2 regions of the Cytobacillus sp. IB215316 genome follow, and region 1 is predicted to be linked to the other one. Evidence: riboswitches for the same ligand, from Rfam matches in the RefSeq annotation. Region 1 holds a riboswitch; the other holds the start of a gene.
The links. Region 1 has a riboswitch for thiamine pyrophosphate ahead of tenI (thiazole tautomerase TenI). Riboswitches for the same ligand answer to the same signal wherever they lie in the genome.
Positions count from the first base shown of each region.

Region 1 (12,814 bases):
ATAGTCACGAGAACATGGAAAGTGAATCTAGCGACCATGAAGAAGGAAATCATGGTGAAGGACTCAAAATTCATTTTATGTCAATGGATAATGTGAAATTAAATACTGAAGTAGCATTAACGGCACATCTCCAATTAGATAATAATCCATTATCAAAAGCTGAGGTTCAGTTTGAAGTTTGGCAGGACGGTCAAGAAAAGCATGATTATATTGACGCTATTGAAGGTGACGCTGGAGAATATAAGGCGCTAAAAACCTTTGATACCATCGGTGAGTATAAAGTGACTGTCCATATGAAAAAGGATGAGCTTCATGATCATATTGATAAAACAATTCATGTAGTAAAATAACCTATAAACGGAAGCTTATAAGGATAAAGCTATAACTAGACAGCTATTGGGGCGACTCTAAGTCGATAATTCGACTTAGAGCCGCTCTTTTTTATTGGAGTAAATTGGCAATATTTTTTATGTTTTTTTGTCATCATTGGAATGGAATTATGGTAATTAGCACCAAAAATTAAGTTGCGTTTTTTATGTGGTTCGATTTATACTAGATATATAATTCTTTATAAAGAACTTAAAATTCATTAAGGAGAACAGTTTTAAGGATTATAATGTCCTTTTTTGGAGGTGAATTTTTTGTTACCCATAAGCATACAACAACCTGCTAGTGGGGTTGTATCAATTGTGAGATTTAGAAATCAGTCTATCCAAACGAAAAGTGCAGCTATTAAAATTATCTCTTTTCAAGATGATGGGTTAATTTTTGTTTGTGATTTGAAATTTCCTGTGAGTAAAGAAATAATTTTAAAAATTAACTTAGATATATTTAAAGAAGAAATAAATGTATTTGGAAGTATCGATGAAAGGTGTGAAATAGGAATAAAAGGATATGATCATGTGATTGTTTACCATTTAGTAAGTGATGAGGTTATTGGAGACCTTTCAGAGGTAACAAAAAAATATTTGAAATTATCATTGTATAAAAAGAATCTAGAGATTATACAACAACAAGATAAGATGTATTGAGTAGAGAAAGGGAGATGGTGCTCACTAAAGAAAAAATGCCGAAGGAGGAAAATTAATGGATGGTTGTAAGGTAAAAGAGATAAGAATAATGCAAGGGATTTCATTGTCAGAACTTTCTAAACTATCGGGTGTTTCTAAATCATATTTAAGTATCATTGAAAGAGGCATACAGAAGAACCCTAGTATAGAAATAATTTGTAAAATTGCAGCAGCACTTAATGTGAATGTTGAAAAACTTATCAGTCCAAATGATGAAAAGTATAAACATAAAGAAATAGATAATGAGGTTTTAGCATTAGCATTAGAGTTTTCTCAAGTTGATATTGATAAGGAAAAAGTAAAAAAATTTAAAGAATTCATCGAATTGCTCAAGTAAACAATATAGGGGGCTTGTATATAAGTCTTTGCTTCTTTCGATTTGAGACTAAGAATAGCTATCAATTTATTGTTCTTTATTAAGAATATGAATGATTTGTCTGTTGTATGACAAGTATTAAACATGTTGTATTTTATCAGTAAGAACAAATAAGATGATTTAACAGTTGGTGGAGAAGGAGATTCATGAAAAAATTTTATATTTGTTTTGTTTTTCTTGGTATCTTAATTATTGCTTATCCAAAAGTGAATAATTTTTATAACTCTTACAATCAACAAAAGTTATTACAGTCCTTCAAACAAGTATCACCAGTGACGATAGATGATAACTTACAAAGTAATTACCAGGCGGTAAATCAAGTATTAAACAAAGGTGAGACAATTGATTCTAAAAAGATAACTAAAAGTCAACCAGATAAAGTATTAGAAAGTGAAAATCTCGACGTTATAGGTACGCTTTCAATTAATAAAATTGAGTTAATTCTACCGATTGTTGAGGGGTCTTCAGATAAAGACTTGAAATATGCTGCTGGTCATTTAATTGAAACGGCTCCTATAGGTAAAAAAGGTAACGCTGCTATCGCAGCACACCGAAGTTATACTTACGGAAAATTTTTTAATAGATTAGATGAACTTGAAAGTGGGGATGAGATAGTCATTCAAACCCTTACTGATAATCATGTGTATTCTGTTTTTAATAAGATAGTAGTTTTACCAACTGATATGTCTGTTCTTTCTAATCTAGGAGATGATTCATATATTACGTTAATTACATGCGATCCTATTAAGAATCCTACTCATCGTTTAATTGTTCAGGCACAAAAGAAAAATGATGACTGACAGAGGATTTTTGCCTACAGCCTTGTTGTTATTACGAAGAAAAAATGCGGAACATAAGAGAAAATTTATTATTAGGTAAGTCCTATGGAAAAATGAAATTTATTGAATTGAGATGTTCATGGAAGAGGATATATAGCAACAAAGTATATAACAAAGAAAACTATTGTGGAGGGGAAAAAATGACAAAGCAGCAAGTAAAGCTCGATGAGGAGTGGGTTGATTTAATTCTTACAGCATTAGAAATTGGTTTACCTGTAGAGGAAATACGTAATTTCTTTAAAGATGTCAAACAAGCATAATTGAAAAAATCTACTGTGCTTTAAGTTGTTATGATTTTATGAAACAATCATCCCCTGCTGTATGGTATACTAAAACATATATGCGAAAATGTTTAGTAAATGAATATATACGCAGAAATAATTCGAATAGTTTTTATTTCCAATGAATTTAGATAACCAATAAAACATTTTAACTCTAACATAGAAAGAAATAAGTAGGTGAGAAAATGATAGGGGAACGCGTGAAAAAATACCGATTACAAAAAGAATTATCACTAACAGAGTTGGCTGATCGTGCCGGGGTTGCAAAATCATATTTAAGCTCTTTAGAGCGCAATCTCCAGTCAAATCCTTCTGTTCAGTTTTTAGAAAAAATTTCAATGGTTTTAGATGTTTCAGTCAATTCATTATTATTTGATGAAGATGAAATACCCGATGAGGATCTTGATTCTGAATGGATAAACCTTGTAAGAGAGGCAATGGACTCTGGTGTTTCGAAAAATGATTTTAAAGAATTTTTAGAATTTAACAAATGGAAACTTAAAAAACAATAATATTCTTTTAACAATATTAATAACAACTTACATGCTCATCGAGCTCTTATGTGGATTATTCTTCATAGGGGCTTTTTGTTTTTTCTTTGAACTATTTGATAGGGGCATTCGTAATATACATGATTAACATATTTTTAATACTTGTTCACAAAACTATATTTTAGAGGTGGTTTGTATTGAGTGTGCTTAAATATTGTTTAATTACTTTAATCATATGTTTTCAAATACTTGGGTTTGTATTTCTCTTAATTAAATTCAAAGTAAGTTTGTATTTTTTTGGTAGTGCTTTTGTTATTTTAATCATGTTACTTGTCATGTTAATTTTTGAACGTTTAAAAGAAAAAAAGGAGGAAGATCAAGATGATCTTAGTAACTACTGATTTTGTCCCAGGGAAAGAGATCAAACAATTAATAGGATTTGTTAGAGGGAATACTGTGCAAACGAAGCATATTGGTAAAGATATCATGGCAGGGCTTAAGACACTTGTTGGAGGAGAAATTAAAGAATATACAGAAGTCATGGATGAGGCTAGGCAGCGGGCGATTAGCAGAATGGTAGAAGATGCAAAAAGTAAAGGGGCGAATGCCATTATATGTTTACGCTTAGAAACATCTAATGTGATGACAGGTGCTTCTGAAATCATTGCATTCGGAACAGCTGTAGTAGTTGAATAGTAAGTTTATTTCGTGAAATTTGTTGCTTTCTTATTAAATTAGTACAGTTTCGCGAGGGATTGTTGGTCCCCATCGTTTAAATGTGAAAAGTTGATATGATATTCCTTTTTGCTTTTTTAAAAACGAATATAACTAAAGTTCAGGAAATCTCTTCTTCTCTAAAGATTATAAAAATTCTATATCTTGTGAAAAGCTGTGAGTCATGATATTCACTCAACTGTCATATATATTAATTGAGAAATCTAGTACATGTGTTATACTATGAAAAGAAATAGCTAAAGGCTTTCATAGGAAAGTATGAGACAGCCTAACTAAATATATTAACACTAGGGGAGTCTGAATAAAGACTGAGATGGAAGCTTGTTTCCAGACCCTTTGAACCTGATCTGGCTGACACCAGCGTAGGGAAGTGGACAACATGTGATAATGACTTTGTCTTCATGCTTAATTTATGAAATAGGTGTGAGACATATTATTCATGAATTGGATTAATAACGTCAACTATTCATGCATTCGATACATGTAAACCCACTCTTACGCAAGAGTGGGTTTTTTAGTTGCTTATGCTTATGACTGTTGCTGGCGACATGTACATTTCAATATTGTTATTTTCCTATTTGCCAATCACGTCTAGGAAACAAATTATAGTATATGGATAATTCTCAATAGCGATGAGCCGTTTGGATTGCTAAGTATATTTAAGTTGGTACATTCCTCATCTTGATATGTGAGACCGTTTATTAGTGAGTAATGTCTAGAGCTGAATAAACTAAGCTCAAATACTTGACTAAATTTATTTACAAGGAGGTCTTATGGCAAACAAAGAGCTACATATTGTTTCAACTGGGACACAATCAATAAACACGTTTGTTTCGATTATTAGTGAGATTCATCCTTTTGCAACTGCTATACATTTACGTGAAAAACAAATGTCAGCGAGAGACTTATACCAAACGATTAATCAACTAATTCAACGAAGTGTACCACTTAATAAAATAGTCATAAATGACCGAATTGATGTTGCTACAATTGCTGAAGTTGGTGGTGTTCAGCTAGCATATCATAGCTTATCAGTAGGCGATGTGAAAAGGGCATTTCCAAAACTTCGCATAGGGAAGTCTGTTCATTCAATAGAAGAGGCTGTTGAAGCAGAACTGCAAGGGGCTGACTATGTGATATATGGTCATATTTATCCTACCTCCTCCAAAAAAGGAGTGATAGCTAAAGGGGTTGATAGCGTCGAAGAATTAAAAAAACAGCTATCTATACCTTTAATTGTCATTGGAGGAATTAAACCATCTCATATTCCTGAACTGATAGATAGAGGAGTAGATGGAGTGGCAGTATTGTCAGGCGTATTATTAGCCCAAACGCCTATAGAAGCAGTAAAGGAATATTCAAAAATGTTATCGAAAGAGATGATTACATGAAGAAAACGTATGATGCCATCGTTATTGGTGGAGGTATAAATGGTGGTTCAATCGCTTATCATCTAGCAAAGCGAGGGCACCATGTGCTGGTCATTGAGAAAGATCAATTAGGTAGTAAAGCTTCTGGTGCTGCTGCAGGGATGTTAGCAGCTCAAGCGGAATTAACTGAGGATGGGCCACTGTTTCAATTAGCTAAAAAAAGCAGGAGCATGTTTCCTACAACGATCGAGGAATTAGAAAGCAAATCGAACGTCCATATTGGGTATGTGAACAAAGGAATGCTCAAGATTGCAATAAGTGAAGAAGAGGAGCAGCAATTAAAACACATTATTCAATTGCAGAAAAATATTGGGGAACAAACTGAATATTTAACATCTGAAGAAGTGAGAGCATATGAACCTTCACTGTCTCCAATTGTAAGAGGAGCTATGAGTATACCTACAGATGGCCAAGTGTCCGCTTATGATTTAACGATTGCATTTTTTAGGGCAGCAAGGGTGCTAGGAGCTACGATCAAAGAGGAAACGAATGTTTATTCATTAATCATAAAAAATAATAGAATCCAAGGTGTTGTGACAAACGAGGGTGAATTCCATTCCGAACGGATTATTGTAGCTAGCGGTGCTTGGACGGACATGGTTGTCAAGCAAACTGGGTTATCATTGCCTAGCTATCCAGTAAAAGGGGAATGTTTAGCTGTCAAAACTGACAAACCTCTGTTAACACAAACAATCTTTTCTCATCATTGTTACCTAGTTCCAAAAAAGGGTGGAAGAATAATTATTGGAGCAACAATGTACCCAAATACATTCAATACGACAGTATCTACGGGTTCCGTTTGTAGTCTAATAGAGAAAGCTTCGATCATTTTACCAGAAATCATCAACACTCAATTTGAAAAAGCATGGTCTGGCATTCGTCCTCAAACTCACGATGGTATGCCTTTGTTAGGGGAGCACCCGCATGTGGAGGGCTTAATTATAGCTACAGGGCATTATCGTAATGGGATTTTGTTAGCCCCTATAACTGGCAAAGTTACTGCTGATTTAGTTGAAGGAATCAATCTTGATCATGAGTTAATACACCATTTTCGAATTGATCGTTAAAATGATTGGGTTTTTAAATATAGGTTCTTTTTCCGTATGTTTTGTTGATGAGATATACAGCTAGCTTACGTAAACAGATTGAATGTTGTACGCAAATCAACATCGAGCTAGAAACTATGAAAATAACAATCTATGATTAGACAATGTTGTTAGTGAAAGGAGTGTGAGAATGAAGTTATTTATTAATGGTGATCGGGTAGATGTACCTGATAATTTAGAAAATATATCAGATGTACTCGCCCACTTCGAGCTTGAGGATAACATTGTTATTGTTGAAATTAACTCTACTATTTTACAAAAGCAGGATCATAAAGATACACAAGTAAATGATAATGACAAAATTGAGATTGTACATTTTGTAGGAGGCGGTTAATATGTTAAAAATTGGACCATATGAATTTTCATCACGCTTATTTTTAGGAACAGGTAAATATTCTAGTTTTGAGGTACAAAAGGAAGCTGTTGATGTATCGAATACAGAAGTATTAACTTTTGCAGTTCGAAGAATGAATATTTATGAAAAAAGTCAACCTAATTTTTTAGAACAGTTAGACGTGAGTAAATATAAGTTATTACCAAATACGGCTGGCGCAGCAACGGCTGAAGAAGCTGTTCGTATTGCAAAGCTAGCAAAAGCTTCTGGTCTTTGTGATATGATAAAAGTAGAAGTAATTGGAGATTCAAAAACGTTGCTACCAGATCCAATAGAAACGTACAAAGCATCCGAACAATTACTTGATGAAGGCTTTATTGTCTTGCCTTATACGTCTGATGATGTTGTACTAGCAAGAAAACTACAGGAGTTAGGCTGTCATGCAATTATGCCAGGTGCATCACCGATTGGCTCTGGACAAGGTATTATCAATCCTTTAAATTTAAGCTTTATTATTGAACAGGCTACGGTTCCAGTAATCGTAGATGCAGGAATCGGTAGTCCAACAGATGCAAGCTTAGCAATGGAGTTAGGTGCTGACGGTGTATTGTTGAATACAGCAGTATCTGGTGCAAATGACCCGGTTAAGATGGCACAAGCAATGAAGCTGGGGATTGATGCAGGACGGTTAGGGTATGAGGCGGGGCGTATACCAAAAAAACGATATGCTACTGCTAGCAGTCCGATGGAAGGAATGAGCATTGGTTGAGTGAACGTTATTCACGACAACAATTATTTTTACCGATTGGTGAAACAGGTCAACAAAAAATCTCTAACAAGCATGTACTCCTTATTGGGGCTGGAGCATTAGGAACAGGCAATGCTGAAGCCCTCGTGCGAGCAGGGGTTGGAAAATTAACAATCGTTGATAGAGATTATGTTGAATGGAGCAATTTACAAAGACAACAACTTTATAGTGAAATAGATGCACAAGAGAGAATACCTAAGGCTGTTGCAGCAAAAAGCCGATTACAAGCGATAAATTCACATGTGGAAATCAATGCACATGTTGCAGATGTGTCTGTACGAGAAATGGAAGAGTTGGTTTTAGGAGTAGATCTCATCCTTGATGCAACCGATAATTTCGATACGAGATTGCTAATAAATGATATTTCGCAAAAATACGAAATTCCTTGGATATATGGTGCTTGTGTTGGAAGCTATGGAATTAGCTATACAATTGTCCCTGGAATCACACCATGTTTACATTGTTTACTAGAAACAGTCCCTTTAGGAGGGATGACATGTGATACTGCTGGAATTATTAGTCCAGCAGTTCAAATGGTGGTCGCTTATCAGACAACTGAAGCTTTAAAGATATTAGTCGAAGACTGGGCTGCTTTAAGAAAAAAGCTAGTATCTTTTGATCTTTGGAAAAATCAACATTCAGCAATTAGTGTTGATAAAGTAAAGAAGACTGAATGTTCATCTTGTGGTGAAGATAGAACCTATCCATTTCTATCTTATGAAAATCAAACGAAATCAGCCATTCTTTGTGGCAGAGACGCGGTACAAATTCGACCACCAAAAAAAATTGATCGGGATTTGGAAAAAGTAGCTGATCTACTGAAATCTCAAGGTGGTACGGTTGAGCGTAATCCATATTTAGTTACATTTTCGACAGGTCAACATCGGCTCGTTATTTTTAAAGATGGTCGTGTCCTCGTTCACGGCACAAAGGAAATATCAGAGGCAAGGTCGTTATATCACAAATATTTAGGGTGAAAACATGTAATGAAATGAAGACACTCATTGCCAATACAGTCAAACAACATACTGTTTTGCTTTGAGTGTTGTTTTTAGCGATAAACAAAGCATTGTTACTTCATCCAAATGAGGATGTATAAACCTTCAAAAGCTGTTCTAATTTAGTAGCAATAACAACATTTTAAAATGAGCTAAATAAAATAGTGTATGTTCAAAAAATCCTTCCCATTATCAAGCACTTACTTATTTGAACATCCTAGTAAAGTTGGAGATGGTACAAATGAATGTATATAAAGCATTAACAATTGCTGGATCTGATAGCGGAGGTGGAGCAGGGATTCAAGCTGATTTAAAAACATTTCAAGAGCTTGATGTGTTTGGTATGTCTGCTATTACAGCAGTGACCGCACAAAATACTCTCGGTGTTCAAGGGGTCTTCCCATTAACAGTAGAAGCTACGATTCAACAAATAGACTCTATCGCTACCGATTTAGCTCCAGACGCCATAAAAACTGGCATGCTATTTTCGAGTGAATTAATCAAAGCGGTAGCTAATAAAATTTCTGAATATAGGTGGCAACATATAATTGTTGACCCTGTAATGGTTGCAAAGGGTGGTGCTGCCTTGCTTCAAGAAGAAGCGGTTACGACTCTTAAGAAGTACTTAATCCCGTTAGCATATGTTATTACTCCGAATATACCAGAAGCAGAAATAATTGCAGGCATCAAGATAAATAATTTGGATGATCGACAAAAAGCTGCAAAAATGATTCATGAACTAGGTGCACAGAATGTAATCATTAAAGGTGGTCATGACGAAGACGATATTGTTGTAGACCTATTATTTGATGGTGACGAGTTTTATGAGTTTCATAACAAAAGAATAGAAACGAGACATACACATGGAACTGGTTGTACTTTTGCAGCGGCAATTACCGCAGAAATTGCTAAAGGAAAAGCTATTTACGAGGCTATTGAGACTGCAGAAGCTTTTATCCAAGCAGCGATACAGCATGAGTTAGGCATTGGTTTGGGACATGGACCTACGAATCATTGGGCATTTGGCAAGAAAGGAGCTCTTTAAAATGTCTAATAAAAAGGTTCAAGAAATGTTACCACTTTATCTCGTGATGGGCAGCCAAGATTGTTTAGGTGATCCTTGTGTCGTTCTACTCGAAGCGATCCGTGGTGGTATCACTGCTTTTCAATATCGTGAAAAAGGTATTGAAGCAAAAAGTGGCATAGCAAAATATGATCTAGGAATTGAGCTTCAAAAGATATGTAAAGATCACAACATCCCTTTTTTCGTTAACGATGATATTGAATTAGCAATTAAGCTTCAAGCAGATGGTGTACATATTGGCCAAGAGGATGAGCCAGTCGAAAATGTGCGTAGTAAAATAGGCTCCACAATGGTATTAGGCGTATCTGCTCATACAGTTGAGCAAGCAAAAGATGCAACCGCAAAAGGAGCCGATTATTTAGGTGTAGGCTCAATCTATCCAACTAATACAAAAAAAGATGCGACAAATGTAAATGGACCTTCGATTATTCAAGAAATGAGAGACAACGACATTTCGGTACCGATTGTTGCAATTGGTGGGATAAAAGCTGGAAAGATTCATCCAATAATACAAGCTGGAGCAGAGGGTGTTGCAGTCATTACAGCAATTACACATGCAGATGATAAAATGAGTGCTACACGCAAATTAATTGAAGAAGTTAGCTCAGCAAAGATTTAAATCGTTAACACAATTTGTTAATTCACATATTTTTTTAAAAAATAAGAATTGACAGAACAAGCCAATTAATGATAATCTAGCAAAGTATTAACTTTAACTATTAACAAGGAGGGTTACGAAATGATGAAGAAAATTGTATTCATTACTGATATCAAAGATGTAGACGTGAACAATAACAATAACTTCATAATGAAAAACGTGACCTATCCAATGACGGCTTTTTATATTTAAACTAAGAGATTTTTAAAAAAATCTCAGAAGTTGAAAACAATTGTTCTCACAAGGTATAGGTCATGGAATTAATCCGTGGTTTGTGCCTTTTTATATTGCTATACAATATAATTGGATAATTAGGGCATATCTGGAATCATTCGGATATGCCCTTTTTATATATAACGATTGTTCAACATAACAGAGCAAAGGTATTTCTGTTCATTGAACACTAAAACAACATACTTAACCAAATTTTTTAGGAGGACATGAAATGGAAGCGAAACAATCATTGAGAACGATGAATACTGGAGATCTCGAAGGTGGCTAGCGTACAGACAACTAAGAAAAGGAGGATGATCACATGTTTTCAGTTTTATTAAAATTAAAATGGTTTTTTAAGGAAGAATGGAAACGCTACGCAGTGGCAATTACATTATTGTTTATCGTGAACATATTAGAGGTGATTCCGCCATGGCTAATCGGTGGGGCAATTGACGATATTTTTGTAGGTAGTTTGACTGTTCAAAAACTGACTCAATATTTATTGGTGTTATTGGCAATTATGGTTGTCACATATGCAATGACATATAAATGGATGTACAACTTATTCGGTGGAGCGTTCGTTGTGGAGCGAACGTTACGTTCAAGATTTATGAATCATTTATTAAAGATGACCCCAACATTTTATGAAAAGAAACGCACAGGGGATTTAATGGCACAGGCTACGAATGATTTAAAAGCCATATCAATCACAGCCGGTTTTGGAATACTTACACTCATAGATTCTTCTGCATATATGTTGACGATATTATTTACAATGGGTTTTATGATCAGTTGGAAGTTAACTCTTGCGGCAGTGTTACCAATGCCAATCATGGCGATTGCGATGAAGATTTATGGAAAGAAAATCCATGAACGGTTTACGGAAGCTCAGGATTCATTTGGTGATATGAATGACCGTGTGTTGGAATCCATATCAGGTGTTCGAGTTGTGCGTGCATATGTACAGGAACAAGCAGACCGACAACAATTTGAGTCCCAGACCAACGATGTTTATAAGAAAAATGTAAAAGTTGCAGTCATTGATGCACTGTTTGAGCCAACGATAAAAGTATTAGTTGGTATGAGTTATTTAATAGGTCTAGGTTACGGAGCGTATCTAGTCTTTCATAAGGCTATTACATTAGGTGAGCTCGTTTCATTTAACGTTTATTTAGGAATGCTTATATGGCCAATGTTTGCAGTGGGAGAATTAATGAATGTAATGCAACGTGGTAATGCGTCACTAGATCGTGTTAACGAAACACTTTCATATGAAGCAGATGTAATGGACGATAAGCAACCTCGTTCGCTTGAATATCCAGGAGCAATTTCATTTGACAATGTGACATTTAAATATCCTTCTTCAGAGGTTAATAATTTGGAGGGAATATCATTCAATCTATCTCGTGGAGAAACGTTAGGGATTGTTGGTAAAACAGGAAGTGGAAAGACAACGTTAGTAAAACAACTTTTACGTGAATACCCGCTTGGTACTGGAAATATTGCTATTTCTGATGTGTCACTTGAGCATATTGCGATAGAGCAAATTCAAGGATGGCTCGGTTACGTTCCTCAAGATCACGTGCTGTTCTCTAGAACTGTAAAAGAAAATATCATATTTGGTAAGAAAGACGCAACAGACAAAGAGATTGACAAAGCCATTGATTTAGCTGCTTTCCGTAAAGATTTAGCTCTTATTCCTGAAGGACTAGAAACATTAGTAGGAGAAAAAGGAGTGTCATTGTCGGGCGGGCAAAAGCAGCGAATTTCTATCTCTCGAGCGCTCGTAGTTAATCCAGAAATACTGATTCTAGACGATTCTCTTTCAGCAGTTGATGCTAAAACAGAAACAAAAATTATTGAGAATATCCAGCAAGAACGAGCTGGCAAAACTACAATTATAACAACACACAGATTGTCTGCTGTCCAGCATGCTGACAGAATACTCGTTCTCGAAGATGGAAAAATCACTGAAGATGGTACCCATTTTGAATTACTACAACAAAACGGATGGTACAAAGAGCAATATGACCGTCAGCAACTAGAAGAACATATTGAAGAGGAGGTGGTTGTATGACAATAGGAAAACGCTTATTTAATTATGCTCTTTTATACAAAAAAACAATCATCTTTGCACTACTCATGCTAATGGTTGCTGTTGCAGCTGATTTAGCTGGTCCATTTATTGCAAAGCGCATGATTGATCAGCACATTTTAGGAATTGATAGTTATCCGTGGTATGAAACAGATGAAGGGGAAAACGCTGTATTATATCAAGATACATGGTACAAACGGGAGGATCATTTTTCTGTCGATGAAGTAAAAGGAAAAGAGGTTCGCGTCTTACAAGTAGGTAGAGATTATGTGTTTGTTGACCAACCAGTTACG
Region 1 is NZ_JAXBMC010000009.1:22,348-35,161, reverse strand. Features, by position in the region: gene SLH48_RS14495 (FixH family protein) at 1-350, shown strand, start outside; gene SLH48_RS14490 (hypothetical protein) at 642-1,031, shown strand; gene SLH48_RS14485 (helix-turn-helix transcriptional regulator) at 1,087-1,407, shown strand; gene SLH48_RS14480 (class D sortase) at 1,593-2,246, shown strand; gene SLH48_RS14475 (anti-repressor SinI family protein) at 2,426-2,545, shown strand; gene SLH48_RS14470 (helix-turn-helix domain-containing protein) at 2,752-3,078, shown strand; gene SLH48_RS14465 (YbjQ family protein) at 3,439-3,753, shown strand; TPP riboswitch at 4,072-4,178, shown strand; gene tenI (thiazole tautomerase TenI) at 4,566-5,183, shown strand; gene thiO (glycine oxidase ThiO) at 5,180-6,289, shown strand; gene thiS (sulfur carrier protein ThiS) at 6,459-6,662, shown strand; gene SLH48_RS14445 (thiazole synthase) at 6,664-7,431, shown strand; gene SLH48_RS14440 (thiazole biosynthesis adenylyltransferase ThiF) at 7,428-8,447, shown strand; gene thiD (bifunctional hydroxymethylpyrimidine kinase/phosphomethylpyrimidine kinase) at 8,710-9,513, shown strand; gene thiE (thiamine phosphate synthase) at 9,515-10,171, shown strand; gene SLH48_RS14425 (ABC transporter ATP-binding protein) at 10,746-12,503, shown strand; gene SLH48_RS14420 (ABC transporter ATP-binding protein) at 12,500-12,814, shown strand, end outside.

Region 2 (12,814 bases), on a different contig from region 1:
AAAATTACTGGCGAACAACTTAGGGGAGCAATTACAGAGCGCACAAAAGCAATTATTATTAATTCTCCAAGTAACCCTACTGGAATGTTATATAGTAAAGAAGAATTGGCAGAGTTAGGTGAAATATGTTTACAACATAACATCTTAATTATTTCTGATGAAATTTATGAAAAGCTCGTATACGCCAATAGTGCACACGTTTCGATTGCTCAGATATCTCCACAATTAAAAGAGCAGACGATCATCATCAATGGTGTATCCAAATCACATTCGATGACTGGATGGAGAATTGGCTATGCTGCAGGTAATAAAGAAATTATTAAAGCAATGACAAATCTTGCAAGTCACAGTACATCTAACCCAACGTCAATTGCACAATATGCTACTCTTGCGGCTTATAATGGTTCTCAACAGCCTGTAGAAGATATGCGTGTAGCTTTTGAAGAACGCTTGAATATTATTTATGAAAAATTGATTCAAATTCCCGGCTTCACTTGTATTAAACCTAAAGGGGCATTTTACCTATTTCCTAATGCCAAAGAGGCAGCTAAATTAGCAGGTTTAAAAGACGTAGATGAATTAGCTAAAGCTCTTTTGGAAGAAGAAAAAGTTGCAATCATTCCAGGGTCAGGATTCGGAGCTCCAGACAATTTACGACTTTCATACGCGACATCACTTGATCAATTAGAAAAAGCAATTGAAAGAATTAGTCATTTTATGAAAGTGCAATGTCATGCATAATGATTTTTAATATGCACTCAAAATATAAGCGCTTGTTATACATTTTTACTCAAGATACAATGGATTAATATATTTATTTTTTATGTTTTAGACGAGATGCTTATTCTGGTGTAGAATTACAACTGCATAAACAGCCAAATAAAAGAGGGTTTGACTCAAAAAGTGTTAGTTTGTACTTTAGGCATGTATTGTGCAAATACTATCGAGTCAGACCCTTTTTGTTGGAGAATCTTGCACTTTTACCCTCGTTGAATAAGGATTGGAATAGCATTGTCTTATTGTCTAGCCTCAATGCTAAGTTGCTTTAAGACTCTTCCGTGCTATTAGCTAATAGCAGTGGCAATCACGCTTTTCTGCCTTGCAACAATTTTTGTCGAAATGTATAATGTAATTTGGATACATATAAAAAGAGGCAAGCAACTTGTTTACCTCTGCAAACGGATGTATTGTATTTTGGAGGGAATTTTATAGTGAAAACGACAATTACTGAAGTAAGTAAATATGTTGGCCAGGAAGTAACCATTGGAGCTTGGTTAGCTAACAAACGTTCAAGTGGAAAAATCGCTTTTCTACAGTTAAGAGATGGTTCAGGATTTATTCAAGGGGTTGTAGTTAAGGCTGAGGTTGAAGAAGAAGTATTCAAGCTTGCTAAATCAATCACACAAGAAACTTCATTGTTTGTAACAGGTACGGTTCAAGAAGATGAACGGTCACCTTTTGGATATGAATTAACAGTAACTAATATTAAAGTGATTCGTGAATCGGTTGACTACCCGATCACACCTAAAAAGCATGGTACAGAATTTTTAATGGACAATCGTCATTTATGGATACGCTCGAAACGACAGCATGCAGTTATGAAAATACGTAATGAAATCATTCGTGCAACGTATGAATTTTTCAATAACAATGGCTTTGTCAAAGTAGATCCACCAATATTAACTGGAAGTGCTCCTGAGGGGACAACGGAATTATTCCATACTAAATATTTTGAAGAGGATGCTTATCTATCACAAAGTGGCCAATTATATATGGAGGCTGCTGCGATGGCTTTAGGAAAAGTATTTTCTTTTGGTCCTACTTTCCGTGCAGAAAAGTCTAAGACTCGTCGTCATCTAATCGAATTTTGGATGATTGAACCCGAAATGGCATTCTACGAGTTTGAAGATAATTTACAAGTACAAGAACAATATGTAGCCTATATCGTTCAAGCAGTGTTGAAAAACTGTGCACTTGAATTGAAAATTTTAGGGAGAGAAACTGAAACACTTAGTAAGATTACAGCACCATTCCCACGTATTACGTATGATGATGCAATTAAGTTTTTACACGACAAGGGCTTTGACGATATTGAATGGGGGGATGATTTTGGTTCTCCTCATGAAACTGCAATTGCAGAAAGTTTTGAAAAGCCAGTATTTATAACACATTATCCGACAGCATTAAAACCTTTTTATATGCAGCCAGATCCAAATCGAGACGATGTTGTGTTATGTGCTGATTTAATTGCTCCAGAAGGGTATGGTGAGATTATTGGTGGCTCTGAACGCATACATGATGCTGAATTATTAGCTCAACGTATGAAGGAACATGATTTATCTCCAGAGGCTTATCAATGGTATTTAGATTTGCGTCAATACGGTTCGGTTCCCCATTCTGGATTCGGCTTAGGATTAGAAAGAACGGTAGCATGGCTTAGTGGTGTTGAGCATGTACGTGAAACAATTCCATTCCCACGTTTATTAAACCGTCTATATCCTTAATATTAGTTAACTTTTAATGTTCTCCGGCTCCCACCTCAATAGGTGGGAGCTTTAAATGGGGTAAGGTTTTCACCAGAAAGTGAATAGTGAAGATCTCACTGTAATAAATGGTATTCATAAATAATTAAGTTGAAATATAAACTAAAATGATTATGTTTGTCTGTCATTTGCTATTTAGCATATTATGACTGATAAATTCCCTTGGAGGGTGACTCTAAAGGATCTAACTTACATTTCATCCAATATTTAAGGAAGAATCTCCTTATTGCAAGAAATTGTATGTCAGATCGTTTTCTTTTGAGACATCCTTTTTGCATATATGATGTACTGTGAAATGGTTTGTAAACGGTCATCACATATTCTTGTTCATGTTATACTAAGGACGAGGTGTCATAAATGATAAGTAAAGATAAAATGCTTGACTGGCTTGATCAAGGCAGTATCTCTATCCCAAAATTGCTGTTACAAAACTACGTACAGATTGGCCTTAATGAACAGGAACTTATGTTAATTTTACATGTGTATTCTTTTATAGAACAAGGAAACAAATTCCCTACACCAAATGAATTAGCTGATAGAATGACACTTTCAACAGAAGAGTGCACGGATATATTACGATTGTTAATAAAAAGAGCGTATATTCGTATTGAAGAAGGCAGTGATGAGCATGGAAAAATTAATGAGCAGTATTCCTTGCAGCCATTGTGGGAAAAAGTTTTAATGAGCTTTGTATCAGAGACTGCGGTTGAAGAACCAAACAAAGAAGATATTAATTTATATGTGATGTTTGAAGAAGAGTTTGGTCGACCTTTATCACCATTCGAAGGTGAAACATTATCTATGTGGCTTGATCAGGATCAATATAATCCAATCATTATTAAGACAGCATTGCGTGAAGCAGTACTATCAGGAAAATTAAATTTTAGATATATTGATCGCATATTATTTGAGTGGAAAAAGAATGGGATAAAAACGGTTGAACAAGCTCAAAGTTACGGTAAAAATATTCGGAAGCATCAACAAAAACGGTCAAGTACACAGGAAGGGGAATATAAACGTACTATTCCTTTTTATAATTGGCTTGAACAGCAGTGATCTTTTGAAAAAAGTAGCGAACAATCAGGTGAGCTATTTGCAGCCTGATTTTTTTTGTCCTACTTACTTATGTAAATTGATTAACAAGACTGATCCGCATTACAAAGAATACTACTTTACAATGTTGTAAATTAACCTAAAAATCCAACGGAGACTGTATGATATTGATCTTTATAAAAGAGGAATAACCGTCACTAATGATAATCTTTATTAGTGTTATCTGTTCGTAGGGAAAGGAACAATTAATGCGGAGTAGTCAATAATTAAAATTGGGTGTGAAATATACTATGTTAAATAATACACAAATTAGGTTTTGTTTAGATAAAATGGGGGAAATGTTTCCTGATGCACATTGTGAACTAAATCACTCAAATCCATTTGAGCTTGTGGTTGCTGTTGCTCTATCTGCACAATGCACCGATGCACTTGTAAATAAAGTAACTAAAAAGTTGTTTACAAAGTATAAGAAGCCTGAAGATTATTTGGCAGTCTCATTAGAAGAGTTACAACAGGATATTCGATCTATTGGTTTATTTCGAAATAAGGCGAAAAATATCCGCAATCTATCTCAGTTATTAATCGAGCAATATGGAGGTATTGTTCCTAATGACCGTGACGAGTTAACTAAGTTACCAGGTGTAGGAAGAAAAACAGCAAATGTAGTCGTCTCAGTCGCGTTTGACATACCGGCGATTGCTGTTGATACTCATGTTGAACGTGTTAGTAAACGTTTAGGGATATGTCGTTGGAAGGATAGTGTTTTAGAAGTAGAAAAAACACTAATGCGAAAAGTACCAAAGGATGAATGGTCTGTGACCCATCATCGCATGATATTTTTCGGTAGATATCATTGTAAAGCACAATCACCTCAGTGTGAAGTATGTCCACTCCTTGATTTGTGCAGAGAGGGTAAAAAAAGAATGAAAAAGAACAATAGAAGTACCAAAGGGGAGAAATAAGGTTGGAACTGAATATCCCAAACCATATGAAAAATACACTCTTTTTCCCTGAGTCTATAACAAATCTAAATATTAACCTACATAATTCATTTGAATTGAACGTTGATTTAACTAATTTTGGCTACGACATTGCAGCACATAACGATATAGATACAATTAAGCCTTGGTTGTCGATAGAGCAATATATTCCTATAGTAATAGCTAAATGGAAGGGGATTGAACCAGAGTTAACTCAACATTTTCAGCAGAGGAAAAAAACGAATATCAAACAGGCGATTGTTCAATCATTAGGTTTGTTCTTATCTATGCTTTTTTGGATGAACAGCAGCCCTGTAACGAACCTTATTAATATTCAAGATCAAATTAAAGAATTGAAATACAAACCGATCAATGTAGGTGAAAGAATTGATTTTATAATGAAAAAACCACATCAATTTCATTCTTTTATACAGCTTAGTGAGTTATTTCAAGAAAGTACTAAAATATATTACAAGATTGTTGCATTACAAAAATAACATCGATACTTAAGATTGAAATTAGCTAGTGAGTAAGGTTCGTCAACTTTGTTAATTACTATTACAGGGCTTTATGTAGTTATTCAACTTACGGAGCAATAGTTATATACGTGGATAACTTGAGCACGAAGGGCGATAATCTATGTGAAAATAACCTTAGTTAAAAATCTTTAAATATTAATTTACAAATGAAAAAATGACTTTTGTTTAACCACCATTTGGACGAGCTTACCCACAAAAAAACAACAGGCTACCTCTCATAGCCTGTTGTTTTTTCAGTTATTATTCATTATTATCCTCTTCACTTGGAGGTGGTTCAGGTGGCCGTTCATCATGGTCACCTTCATCAATTAATGGGTCTCCAATTTCTCCTTCATCATCAGTTCCTGGCTCTTCATCAAATAAGTCATCAAACGGATTTTCTAATTCTTCCTCAAATATCGGAATCTCAACAGAGGCACTTAGTGGGTCACTTCTATTTTCTGGATTGCTGTCACTAACTGCTGAGATCTGATAAGAGTAGATTGCCCCTTCAATCGGATCAGGTACGAGGTAACTAAACTCTTTTGTAGTGCCTATTACTTCATACGGGCCTTCATCAATTGATTGTTTAATTTCGAATGAAATGTCACTTAATTCTTCCTCAGATCCATCTAACGTATAGTCCCACAATAATTGTAATGCATTAGTTCTTTCATCATATAAAGCTTCAAAACCATTAGGTGGGTCTATTTTATCATATTTTTCTGAGACCTTAGTTGGTTCTGTGCCTTTCACAAAGTATTCGTAGACGATTTCACTTTGTGGTGTAAATTCACTAGGTAATTTTGCGGGATTTGACCCTTTTTCAACCTTTTGTTGAACCACACTGTTAGGTACAGTGAAATCAGCAGATTCACCACCTGATATGTGGGTGAATAAATTTTTAAATAGTCTACGGGCAATTTTTTCTTCATCTACGCTTTTAAAATATGCATCTTCACTAATTCGATTAAATCCTGTCCATATTGCTGCCGTATATTCTGTTGTATAGCCTGCAAACCATACGTCTTTCGTTGCATTTTCCGGTAAACCGTATTTTTGTGTTTCTTCTACAGGATAGTTAGTAGATCCTGTTTTACCGGCCACTGGGACTGCATTGCTAACGAAGGCATCCCGACCTGTTCCATTGGTAACAACAGATTTTAACATATCAGTTATCATAAAAGCAGTGTAATCTGACATCGCTTCTTCAGTTTCCGGCGTTAAATCCATTTCCCTTCCATCAGGAAAAACAATTTTAGTAACAGCATGAGGTTGATTATAAAATCCTTCATTACCAAAGGCACTGAATGCACCTGCCATGTCTAATGTAGATACACCAGTACTAAATCCACCTATAGCGTATGGTTCGTATATTTGTTTTTCTAGTGGGATTCCTAAACCAACCGCAAAGTCTCTTGCTTTATCGAGACCGACTTCTCTCACTGCTTTAACTGCTGGAACATTAACTGACTGTTCTATAGCATATCTCATAGACATCCAGCCTCTATATCCATCATACCAATTATATATTTGTTTATTAGAATCAGCATATGTCATTTGTTCATCATTAATTTGTTCATATGTCGACCATTTTAAATATTCAATTGCAGGACCATAATCAAGAACAGGTTTTATGGAAGATCCTGGTTGTGCTTTTGTATCTATAGCATAATTCCAACCTCTTGCAGCGTCTTGATTACGTCCACCACCGATGGCTCTTATTTGACCTGTTTTCGTATCAAGTAATGTAATTCCAGCTTGGAGGTTCTCGTTTGGGAAGTTGACAACATTATTCGATTGTAACAGCTCATTAGTGTATTTTTGTGCTTCTGTATCTAACGTCGTATAGATTTCTAGGCCACCTGAATATAGATCGTAATCTCCAGATTCATTAATTTCTTCTATAACATAATCTAGAAAAGCGTCATAAGGTTCAGATTCTATTGTAGTTACATTCAGTGATTCTTCAACAGGTATTGCTTGGGCTTGTTCAGCCTGTTCAGCTGAAATAAAGCCATGTTGCGCCATTAAAGATAGTACAACATTTCTTCTTTCTTCTGCTGCTTCAGGATTTTTAATAGGATTGTAATTATTTGGACTTTGAGTCATTCCTGCTAGTAAAGCAGCCTGATGTAGTTGCATGTCATTTAAATTATCTTTATCAAGGCCGAAATATACTTCAGCTGCTTTGCCTACTCCGTACGTACTTCCACCTAAAAAGATTTTATTTAAATACAGTTCTAATATCTCTTCTTTAGATTTAATTTGTTCAAGCTTATATGCTAACCATGCCTCTTGAACTTTTCGACTTATTTTTTTTTCAGGTGTTAACACATAGTTTTTGACAACTTGTTGTGTGATAGTACTTGCCCCTTCAGCACCGAAGCCTTCTGTAATATTAGCAAGAACGGCTCCACCTATTCGAATAGGGTCAATTCCATGATGTTCAAGAAAACGAGCATCTTCAACAGCTAGAAATGCATCTTGAAGTACTGTTGGAATTTCGTTATATTTTACATACGTGCGTTTCTCTATCCCAAGCTCAGCAAATTCATTGCCATCTTTATCAAATACCTTTGAAGAGAATGAGGCTTGAAATGCTTGTTCATCTAATGGAGGTACATCTTTAATGATTACATAAAAGGCGATTGCTCCAACTATAGCGCCAATAATTCCTAACGAAAAAAATACTAAAATAAGTTTCTTAATAAATTGAAAGATACTTTTTTTAGGTTTTTGGTTACTTTTATGGTTACGTTCAGCTTGTTTACGTGCTGTTCTTGAGTGTGATTGACTTGCCATGTGGTATTCCTACCTTTCAACTTAATAATCCCTAGCAGAGTTATGAGAAATAAATATTATCCAATATGTTAAGATAATCAATGCGTGGCTTATAGCCTAGTGGGACTTCATGACCTAAATCCACTATCTCTTGTTTTGTTATTGATTTTCTATCTCCTTTTTTCATACGGTCCCAAAAACTTAATAGGTGGGTAGCTTCTAGCAGAAAGATCTGTTCATTCTTAGTAAATCGTAAAATGACAAAACACAATCCGTTATGATTTATTACATCTCGCATATGTTTAATTTGGTGGTCGTGAAAGTTTTGCAAAGGGAATGATGTTTTGTTTCTAGTTTCTTTAGCTTCAAAATCTATATACCTACCCTTGTAAATACCATTATAGTCAGTAGTTGAAGCTTGTTTAAAATAGGCTTCTTTAATAACAGCAGCACTTCTTTTCGGATAGTCAACTTGTACGATTTGAACTGGCGTTGGCTTTTTGTGAATAACCGCTATATTGTGTAGTAAATAATAATGATTAGAGTTATTAATATCCTCTTCCAAAGTCATACCACGATTACTGTATGAAGCTTTTTTAGCGGTATTAGTATCTTTATCTTGTTTTTCTTTATATAATTTACCATTCGGATAGCGAATCACTGATTCATCCTCCTCACCTAACTTCACCAACTATCATAACAAATAATAAAACTACATTGTAACGATTTTAACAAAGTGTCATCATAATGATGTTAAAAAAAAAGTATAGGTGTTTTTTTAAGTTATGGCAAGTGATAAACTTCTTTTTACACGTTATTTAGCCTCAAATAATTAGACGATTGTTCGTATAATAATGTTACAAATATAATATTTTGAATGAAGTAAACGATTGGAGAGTGTACTATGAGGACATGTAGTTGGGGTGATTCACACCTAATATATCGAAGATGAGGGAAGGCTAGCCCTCATCTTCGTTTGAAGTTAAGTAGCAGGTTTATTAGGGCCTTCTAGTTTTGGGTTACCATATCCCGTTGCTTTCTGTTTATTTTCTCGATTATTTTGCTGCTTGTTGTTTTTATTTTTGGCCAACTAAAACACCTCCTAACAATTAGTGTAAACAATCCTGTTATTTTCATGCGAACTGCGTTGTCGAATTGTCGCAAATATAAAATTGTCGACTTTCTTTGTTGAATTAGTTCTAGTTTTGTCAATCGTGGAGGTGTTGAGCTTAACATCACGAAACTATACCGTATAAGTAAAAGAGAGGCTATGTTTAGCTCAATGATTATAATGTAAGTTAAATATACTGATGAGGAGGAAGAAGATAAATGGAATTGACCAATAAAGAATTGCAGAATTCGGTGTTTGATGAATTGCTTGACTATCTTGAATTAATAGATCAAAAGCTTGTTAATCATGTTGAAGAACACATAGATATATATGTTGAGCAACAACAAAGGAATATTAAAACTATATCAAATAACCTTCATAAAATAGAAAATATATATGACCATAACATCATCGACATTGCACTCTAATCCCACATGAAAATTCAGCAAAAGATACCCTCGCTATCCTTTCAATCAATCCATCGAATTGATATAATATTATTGGAACTTAAGTAGATTAATTGGAGAAAATAATATGGAAAATTACGAAAAATTAATAAAATTAACAAATATGTTAAAGACATTTAATAATAAATGCATAGATATACTGGAACAAAGAAAAGAGCTTACTCATGTTGAAGTTGATTTTTATCGTGAGGTATATCCGTTTGCTAATGAAGTTAATAAAATTCTTGATATGTGGAAAATCAATGCTTTGCAGTGGATTAATGAACAAAATCCTAAATATATTTATCCTTTGCAAATAGAATCAACTTTTGAAAATTTGCAAACATTGTCTGTTCAAGTTTTTTATAATGAAGGGAAGGGGAAGCGTTTGTTAAACCTTCACCAATCAGTTGATTATTTATTAAATGCGATGATAAGTGAACTTAAAGAAAAATAAAATTGTATAATTTCTTTTTCCTCTATTCACAACAATATTAATTGTGTTATAGTATTAACGATAACTACATATGTTCACTACTAGGGGGGTCCAATAGCTTGGACTGAGAGAAGAGCGCGTTAAAGTTCTTTGACTCTTAGAACCTGATCTGGCTCATACCAGCGTAGGGAAGTAGAATTCGACCAGCTTATTGTTACTATAGCTATGTCATAAATTACTTTCAACAAAAGGGTTCTCAATTTTGAGAACCCTTTTTTAGTTGGTATGGGTTAGCAATTTCATAAGATAGTTTGAATATGTATACTTTATTCAGACCGACTATCTGACAGTTGATTCATTCATTTTATTGAGGAGGAATTTTCAATGACAAAAGAAAGTATTGCACAAAATATGACATTTCCTTGTAGCAAGAAGGTTTATGTACAAGGAGATCAAGCTGATGTAAAAGTACCGATGAGAGAAATTGAGCTTCAACATACTAGTGGTACTTTTGGCGAGGAAGAAAATGAGCCTGTGAGAGTATACGATACGAGCGGACCGTATACAGACATTGCGTATGATGTTGACATACGGAGAGGTCTTCCAAAGCTACGAGATGACTGGATTATTAAACGAAATGATGTTGAACAGTATGAAGGCCGTGAAATAAAACCAGAGGATAATGGATATGTAGAATCAGATGCTCGTTCAAACCTTGAACAATTTCCACATATTAATAAGCAGCCTCTACGAGCAAAAAGTGGCGAATGTGTCACACAATTGCACTATGCAAGAAAGGGTATAATAACCCCTGAAATGGAATTTATAGCTATACGTGAAAATATGAGCCCAGAGTTTGTCCGAGATGAAGTAGCTAGTGGTCGCGCGATCATTCCAGCAAATATTAATCATCCAGAAAGTGAACCGATGATTATAGGGAAAAACTTCCATGTGAAAATTAATGCGAATATTGGCAATTCGGCCGTCTCGTCATCCATCGATGAGGAAGTAGAAAAAATGACATGGGCTATTCGTTGGGGTGCAGATACGATGATGGACTTGTCTACAGGGAAAAACATACATACAACGAGAGAATGGATTATAAGAAATGCACCAGTTCCAGTCGGAACGGTTCCTATTTATCAAGCGCTTGAAAAAGTAAATGGCATTGCGGAAGACTTAACGTGGGAAGTATATCGTGACACATTAATTGAGCAAGCTGAACAAGGTGTAGATTACTTTACGATTCATGCAGGGGTACTTTTGAGATATATACCAATGACTGCAAAGCGTACGACAGGCATTGTTTCTAGAGGTGGGTCTATTTTAGCGCAGTGGTGCTTAGCACATCATGAAGAAAACTTTCTATATACTCATTTTGAAGATATTTGTGAAATCTTAAAAACATATGACATATCAGTTTCTTTAGGGGATGGTCTCCGTCCAGGTTCCATTGCTGATGCGAACGATGAAGCGCAGTTTGCTGAATTGGAAACATTGGGTGAATTAACGAAAATTGCTTGGAAGCATGATGTTCAAGTGATGATTGAAGGACCTGGTCATGTTCCGATGCATCTTATAAAAGAAAATGTGGATAAACAACAAGAAGTTTGTCACGATGCGCCATTTTACACACTTGGCCCATTAACGACAGACATTGCGCCTGGCTATGACCATATTACTTCAGCTATAGGTGCTGCAATGATTGGTTGGTTTGGAACGGCGATGCTTTGCTACGTAACACCTAAAGAACACCTAGGCTTACCGAACAAAGAAGATGTACGTGAAGGAGTTATCGCTTACAAAATTGCTGCTCATGCAGCAGATCTTGCGAAAGGACATCCTGGTGCTCAAAATCGAGATGATGCACTTTCTAAGGCACGCTTTGAGTTTAGGTGGCACGATCAATTTAACCTTTCGTTAGACCCAGAGCGAGCACGTGAATATCACGATGAAACATTGCCTGCCGAAGGTGCTAAAACAGCCCATTTTTGCTCAATGTGTGGGCCTAAGTTTTGTTCAATGAGAATATCTCAAGACATTCGAGATATGGCAAAAGACCAAGGTAAAAATGAGTCTGAAGTGATAGAAGAAGGAATGAAGCAAAAGGCAGAGGAATTTACGCAAACAGGCTCCAATATATACGGCTAAATCTTCTATATAGTGAGAAGTAGGCGAATAGCGCTTACTTCTCACTTGTTTTTACCATGAACTTTCATTAAATACTCTTATTTACACAGACTATTTCTAACAAAACTTACTCTTTTTCAACGTGAATTGAAACTGGGCGATCTTTCTTCGTAGCTACTGTTTCGATTGCAAATTCTGCTTCTTCTTTATGTTTTGCTGCTACATTATGTCCGAATTTATGTTTGGTGTTTTTATAACCTTTCCGTTTATGATTAAAATGCTTACCACGACCCATCCTTAATTCCTCCTATGTATTGTTTTCCATCTTTATTACTATTGGATAAAAAGGCGATAAATATAACTTTTATTCAAAATAAAATGGAATTTAATGATAAAATAAGATCAAACTTCATTAATATCCATAAAAAGAAAAAAATGAAAATATTCCCTATTGATCTTTTGAACTGATCTCTATAAGTGGGATATATTTTAATGATGTTAAGAAAAGTGTACTTCTTAACATGAACGTATTAACTAGAATGGAGTGGTGAGGTGAAAAAAGAATGGTTAATTATTTTATCGGGGCCGATCATTATTTTAATCACTGTTGGAGTGATTTTAACTATCAATTTATACAAGGATTTTGAAGAAAGTGGGTTTTCAACATGGAGCCACACGTGGATTCCACTAGAATCATTAAGAGATAATGACGCAGTCCATTTGTCTTATGGCATGAAATGGAATGGTGTAGGTAGTCCAATTATAAAAGAAATTACAATAATAAAAAGTGATGGTACAGCATTAAATGAGAGT
Region 2 is NZ_JAXBMC010000008.1:7,395-20,208, reverse strand. Features, by position in the region: gene SLH48_RS13545 (pyridoxal phosphate-dependent aminotransferase) at 1-741, shown strand, start outside; gene asnS (asparagine--tRNA ligase) at 1,212-2,504, shown strand; gene SLH48_RS13535 (DnaD domain-containing protein) at 2,904-3,599, shown strand; gene nth (endonuclease III) at 3,887-4,558, shown strand; gene SLH48_RS13525 (YpoC family protein) at 4,561-5,073, shown strand; gene SLH48_RS13520 (PBP1A family penicillin-binding protein) at 5,356-7,899, opposite strand; gene recU (Holliday junction resolvase RecU) at 7,940-8,539, opposite strand; gene SLH48_RS13510 (hypothetical protein) at 9,208-9,417, shown strand; gene SLH48_RS13505 (DUF1798 family protein) at 9,524-9,892, shown strand; TPP riboswitch at 9,965-10,079, shown strand; gene thiC (phosphomethylpyrimidine synthase ThiC) at 10,256-12,022, shown strand; gene SLH48_RS13495 (hypothetical protein) at 12,129-12,296, opposite strand; gene SLH48_RS13490 (hypothetical protein) at 12,554-12,814, shown strand, end outside.
Region 2: it holds a riboswitch for thiamine pyrophosphate, as region 1 does, so the genes downstream of both, thiC (phosphomethylpyrimidine synthase ThiC) here and tenI (thiazole tautomerase TenI) in region 1, are expected to answer to the same signal.